DNA from 2 places in the Buttiauxella agrestis genome. Region 2 is predicted to be linked to the other one. Evidence: predicted binding sites of a transcription regulator. Region 2 holds the regulator's gene; the other holds the start of a gene.
The links. Region 2 encodes Fur, which represses iron uptake genes when iron is present. Its sites were predicted from a motif close to ATAATAATGAGAACNACTATCAA; they were not measured.

Region 1 (3,428 bases), 2.9 Mb from region 2:
TTGTGCGGCCATTGCCTACAACCTCGGTAAACACTATGTGAAGTCGCACGGCCTTGATCCATTCATGTGCGCGATGCTTTCGCTGATGGCATTTTTGCTGGTGGCGGCACCGAAAACCAAAGGCGTCATGCCAATGGATAGCCTGGGTGGAACGGGGATCTTCACCGCGATCCTGGTTGCGATTTATTGCGTTGAGATGATGCGTTTCCTCAAAGCGCACAATATTGGGATCAAACTCCCAGACCAGGTTCCGCCGATGATCAAAAACTCATTTGATCTCCTGATTCCGGTTCTGGTTGTGGTGCTGACGCTTTACCCGCTGAGTCTGTTCATTCAGTCGCAGTTCGATATGCTGATTCCACAAGCGATTATGTCGGTGTTTAAACCGCTGGTTTCTGCGGCTGACTCATTGCCTGCGATTCTGTTGGCGGTGCTGATTGGCCACCTGCTGTGGTTTGCCGGGATTCACGGTGCGGCTATTGTTTCCGGTATGCTGCAAATGTTTTGGCTGACGAACCTGGGTATGAACCAGAGCGCACTGGCGCAAGGTGCACCTCTGCCGCATATCTTTATGGAAGCATTCTGGACGTTCTTCATTGTCGTGGGTGGTTCGGGTGCAACGATGGGGCTGGTGATTTGCTACCTGCGTAGTAAGTCAGCACACCTGCGCTCGATTGGCCGCCTGAGTATCGTTCCTACCTGTTTCAATATTAACGAGCCGGTCATTTTCGGTACACCAATCGTTATGAACCCAGTGTTCTTTATTCCCTTCCTGCTGGCACCGATGGTGAACGCCGTTTTGGCCTGGGGAGCAATGAAGATGGATTTAATCGGGCGTGTGATTTCAGTTGTACCATGGACTGCTCCGGCACCTATCGGCGCGGCATGGGCACTGGGTTGGGACTTCCGCGCAGCGATTCTGGTGATTCTGCTGGCCGTGGTTTCTGCCATCATCTACTTCCCGTTCTTCAAAGTGTACGAGAAGCAATTGCTGGAACAAGAAGCAGAAGAAGCACAAAAAACGTCTGGAGAAGAGAGCCAACAGGCGGCTTAATTGGATAGTGAGAAATGAGATGAAACGGTGGGGAAACCTGCCGTTTTGTTTTATGACTTTAAAGTGCAATCACCGCAGCGTTGAACATCCGGCAGTTTATAGCGCTGGCAGCAAGTACGGCGAACCAACAAACCTTCACGAAGGATAACGGTGCGATAGAACGGGTTGTCCTGGCCATTTTTCAGCTGTTTTTCAAAGAAACAGGCGTGGCGTAACTCGGCAATTGTGGTTTCATCCAGCAGTTCTCTAAGCTCACCAAAAAACCAGTTCAGCAAATACCCGGTATTACTCCAGATAAGTTTCCCGTTAATTTCGCCGCTGTTTTCCAGAGCATCAACCACCGGCATTAGCCCGGTAACAAGCAGCTTTTCCAGGCGTTGAACTAACGGCTGTGTGGTGGCGACTTTGTCTTCCTGAATATCTAACCAGAAAGTGGCGGCTCTACCCGTTTCGTGAAATTCAACCTGGATGCGCTGAGGGTCGATATCCAACGCCCGCGGTTGAGTCACGAGTGCCATCACCAACGGCGGGACCAGTAAACCCAAATACCATTGCGCCCACAGTGACTTTAGCGGTTTCCCCTCACGGGCAAGCTGTGGCTGATTACGATAAATATGGTCACTGTAGCTGGCAAGAAGTGAGGTAAGGGTTGCGGGTTGCGACCATTGGTGGAGAGTCAGACTGTTTGCGGGCGCAGATTCATTGAGTTTGATGATGTCGTTAAAATAGGGTCTGTGCGCGGTGAATGATGCCCGTAACTCATCCGCAAGCGTCGATTGTACGCTCGCAAAAGGCGGTTGCCACGCCAGATAATCATCAAACTGTGTAGATTGAAACGCCATCGACAAACAAGACCACTAATACAAATGATAATGATTGCCAATCCTATCTATAGACAATGCCTTTGGCAAGGCCATTTTATGCGCAACAAAAAAGGGGGAAAGTCATGCGTTATGGGATTTAAGCTGGCAGCAACGAATCGCTAATCAGAATACTGTTCCGGCCCTGACGTTTTGCCCGATAGAGTGCGGTATCCGCCTGGCGGAGTGCTTCTTCAATATCGGACTGTTCAAGCGCTGCGATACCAATACTGGCGGTCACATGTGTGGCGACGTCGTCATTAAACAGGTGAGGGATTTTTAAATCGTACACGCGTTGGCGAATTCGCTCCGCCGTTTGAATGGCGCGTTCGGCATCAATATCCGTCAGCAATATCATAAATTCTTCGCCGCCATAGCGCGTAACGACGTCGCGCGAGCGAACTGCATCGCGAATCGCGGCTGAAACATGCGTCAGAGCCTGGTCGCCCATGCTGTGGCCGTAGTTGTCGTTGTAAGCTTTGAAATGATCAATATCTAACAGCAGAACGAAATGTTGGCCTGAGCCTAACGCCAGGATGGTATCGAGGCGGTTACGGAACCCGCGGCGGTTATACAAACCGGTAAGGGGATCGAGCATACTCAAATCATTAAGCGTTTCTTTTTCTTCGAGTAATTTATCCATTAATCGACGGGTGAAATTATCATTACGTTTCTGAATGATATGTTGAATCGTGATGCCAACACCGGGGAGGACGACTGAATACAATACACGTGGCCAGTTTGCGCCATGGTCGAGCCATAAAATGACGGCGGTTGCGGGCAAGCATGATGCGAAAAAGGCCTGGATATTATTGATAAAAGAAATCGAGCCAATAAATAATATCGCCAATAAAGCAATAATGAGGAAATTAAGATCGACGACGGGCATCGCGCTGACTTTTATATAGATATGCCACGCCCAAAGCAGCCCAATAATTAACGAAACCACATTAATGTTAATTAGTTTCTTTTTATTGATGAACTGCCAAAGCAGACACGACATGCTGATCACCAGCACCATGATGATGGGCGCGGTGAAATGTTGAGTGTTGGCTGACGGCGACACGATACTAAAGCCCGCAGAGAATGCGTTCAGTAATAAAAATAAACGCAACGAGAGTTGATGCTTCCCTTTGAGTAATGCGCGCCAGGTTGTTGCTGTCATATCAAAATAGTTCTTAGACTCATGCTCAACATTATGTTGTTGAATAGTAATATAAAAAGAGACAGGTGAAGTGATGACTCAATGTGATTATATAGTTTTTATTTATGGATTTAACATCGCTGCTCAATCTATCACCTTAATGAAAATATGTCATCAGATGATGAGGAATGCTTAACATTTCTAATGTAAAACGGTGAATACACCAGGCTGACAAACGAGAAATTATAGCATATGATATTGGTTATCATTACCACTTGGTGCAATAGATATGATTTTACAACGGCGGTTAGAAAGCGGGTGGGGGGTGTTGATTCCTGGCGGGATTGTCGCTGCTTTGCTGTGTCTTGAT
Region 2 (3,428 bases):
AAAGAGGAATTTTCTATGCGTACGTTTAGTGGCAAACGTAGTGCGCTTGCGCTTGCAATCGCAGGTGTTACGGCTCTTTCAGGATTAGTAGTCATCCCTCAGGCAACAGCAGCAGGTTTTGTTGATGATTCAACACTGACCGGTGGTGTTTATTACTGGCAGCGTGAGCGTGACCGTAAAGACGTCACAACGGGTAAATACGAAACTAACCTTGCGCACTCCACCTGGAACGCAAACCTGGACTTCCAGTCAGGTTATGCCGCTGACATGTTTGGTCTGGACATTGCGGCCTTTACTGCTATCGAAATGGCAGAAAACGCTAACAGCGGTCACCCAAATGAAATCGCATTCTCCTCTTCTAACAAAGCTTACGACGAAGATTATTCCGGCGATAAGAGCGGCATCAGCCTTTATAAAGCAGCGGCTAAATTCAAATACGGCCCGGTATGGGCGCGTGGTGGTTACATTCAGCCAACCGGTCAAACTCTGTTAGCACCACACTGGAGCTTCATGCCAGGTACTTACCAGGGCGCAGAAGCCGGTGCAAACTTTGACTATGGCGATTCTGGTGCTCTGAGCTTCTCCTACATGTGGACCAACGAGTATAAAGCTCCGTGGCACCTGGAAATGGACAAGTTCTATCAGAACGATAAGAACACCAAAGTCGATTACTTACATTCACTTGGTGCGAAATATGACTTCAAAAATAACCTGATTCTTGAGGCCGCATTTGGTCAGGCTGAAGGTTATGTTGATCAGTATTTCACCAAGGCGAGCTACAAATTTGATATCGCGGGCAGCCCGTTAACCACCAGCTACCAGTTCTACGGCACGCGTGACAAAGTTTCCGACGGCAGCGTGAACGATCTGTACGACGGAACCGCATGGTTGCAGGCATTGACTCTCGGATACAGAGTCGGCCAGGTTGATTTGCGCCTTGAAGGAACCGTGGTTAAGGCCGATGGCCAACAGGGCTACTTCTTGCAGCGTATGACGCCAACTTACGCCTCTTCCAACGGTCGTCTTGATGTGTGGTGGGATAACCGCTCTGACTTCAACGCCAACGGTGAAAAAGCGGTATTTGCAGGCGCGATGTATGACCTGAGCAACTGGAATCTTGCGGGTTGGGCAGTGGGTGCTTCTTATGTTTACGCATGGGATGCTAAACCAAGCTCCAAACCAACGACAGACGGTTACTACGATGCGGATAACCGCCTGAAAGAATCTGCGTACAGCCTTGATGCGTTGTACACCGTTCAGGATGGTCGTGCGAAAGGCACTCTGTTCAAACTGCACTTCACTCAATACGACAACCATTCCGACATCCCAAGCTGGGGCGGTGGTTACGGCAACATCTTCCAGGATGAGCGTGACGTGAAATTTATTGTTATCGCACCATTCACCATCTTCTGATGTGATTCCGGGCGCTAAACACGCCCGGTTTTCTTAAGGATATCAAACATGAAAAAGCTAGTTCTGATTACGGTGATGGCGTTAGGTTTGAGTGCGTGTGCGCAGCAACAACCTAAAACGGCTCCGGAAGATACTAAATTGAAACAAGCGTATAGCGCTTGTATTAACACCGCAGAAGGCAACCCGGATAAAATCCAGGCCTGCCAGAGTGTGTTAAATGTTTTAGGTCAGGAAAAAGAGCATCAGGATTTCGCGAAGAAAGAAACGGTGCGTACCCTGGATTACCAGAACTGCATTCAGGCGACCCGCACGGGTAATGACCAGGCGGTAAAAGCCAAATGCGACAAAATCTGGCAAGAGATTCGCGCTAACAACAAATAATGGCTGCGCGTAAGCAATAAAAAAACCGGTGAGCTTCCTCACCGGTTTTTTTATGCCTGGCTTCTGAATCAGAAGGCAGAATATACGGATTACCTTTCGCTGATTTCGTGTGCGTTTTCATCAGTACGGCAATCACCTTCAGCGCAGTGACCGTAAAGGTACAGGCTGTGGTTAGTCAGACGAATGCCATGACGTGATGCGATTTCGCGCTGGCGGGCTTCGATTGAATCATCACTGAATTCAATAACCTTGCCGCAATCCAGACAGATCAGATGGTCATGGTGATGCTGCTGCGTCAGTTCGAACACGGATTTGCCGCCTTCGAAATTATGACGAGTCACAATGCCTGCATCATCAAACTGGTTTAGTACACGATAAACGGTGGCGAGACCAATCTCTTCGCCCATATCAATCAGACGTTTATAGAGGTCTTCCGCACTGACGTGGTGGTTCACCGGCCCTTGCAACACTTCAAGGATTTTTAATCGCGGAAGCGTGACTTTCAAGCCGGCCTTCTTTAATGCGGTATTATTGTCAGTCATGCGGAAATTGTCCTGTTGCTTAACGATTCGCTCGGACTCAGGGTGAGCGTTAAGATGAATGCGTCTCATTATAGAACTGCCACTTCTAAATGGGAACCGCAAGTATTATGCATAATCAAGCTAAAAAATGGCGGCTGAGTCGCGATTTGTTTGCCTTGCTAGCTTTTTGATCAGGAGTTCATTGTACAGGGACAAACTGAAAAGTTAAAAATTTGTAGCGATTATTTTAATCGATAATATCTATCAATGTGACGCAACCCAATAGTTGCGTCACATCTGGCATCAGGCGTTGATGATATCAGCCAGGTTCAGCTCGTCAGAAACTTGTTTGACCCATTTCTGAACGCGTTCAGCCGTCAGTTCTGGTTGACGATCTTCGTCGATAGCCAGACCGACAAAATGATCGTCGTCAGCCAGACCTTTAGAGGCTTCGAAATGGTAGCCCGCAGTTGGCCAGTGGCCGACGATAGCTGCACCGCGTGGCTCAATGATGTCGCGGATAGTGCCTAACGCGTCACAGAAGTATTCCGCGTAATCTTCCTGGTCGCCACAGCCGAACAGAGCAACCAGTTTGCCATTGAAATCAACTTCTTCCAGCGTCGGGAAGAAATCATCCCAGTCGCATTGTGCTTCACCGTAATACCACGTTGGGATGCCGAGAAGCAGAATATCGAAGCCTTCCAGGTCTTCTTTGCTGCTCTTAGCAATGTCATGCACCTCAGCAACTTCTTTACCGAGCTGTTTTTGAATCATTTTCGCGATATTTTCGGTGTTACCAGTGTCGCTGCCGAAAAAAATGCCTACGATTGCCATGAGTAAAATAACCTCTTGATACTTAATGGTATGGTGGCTGCTATTTGGCCACAGATAGGGCAATCATAGCAGAACACTTCGTGGTGCGGAAACTGCTATCGCCCCGGTGTGCACAGACTGCAACATTGCATACCAGGACATAGCACTAAAACTAACTGAGATGCTGCTTCAGTTGCGCGAGTAGTATCTCTTCAATCAGCTCGCTACGGCTGATATTGCGCGCTTCAGCCAGTTGGTTGAGAGCATCTACCGCGTCATTATTGAGCTTTAGCTCCACTC

Region 1: fhuF (siderophore-iron reductase FhuF) is a predicted target of Fur. The motif match lies at 1,915-1,937, and genes of this name have one in related genera.

Annotation. Positions count from the first base shown of each region.
Region 1 is NZ_UIGI01000001.1:620,539-623,966, forward strand. It holds gene DY231_RS03060 (PTS sugar transporter subunit IIC) at 1-1,054, shown strand, start outside; gene fhuF (siderophore-iron reductase FhuF) at 1,105-1,896, opposite strand; gene DY231_RS03070 (GGDEF domain-containing protein) at 2,015-3,079, opposite strand; gene DY231_RS03075 (DUF1435 domain-containing protein) at 3,351-3,428, shown strand, end outside.
Region 2 is NZ_UIGI01000001.1:3,531,964-3,535,391, reverse strand. It holds gene chiP (chitoporin ChiP) at 16-1,413, shown strand; gene chiQ (ChiQ/YbfN family lipoprotein) at 1,462-1,794, shown strand; gene fur (ferric iron uptake transcriptional regulator) at 1,884-2,336, opposite strand; gene fldA (flavodoxin FldA) at 2,619-3,149, opposite strand; gene ybfE (LexA regulated protein) at 3,301-3,428, opposite strand, start outside.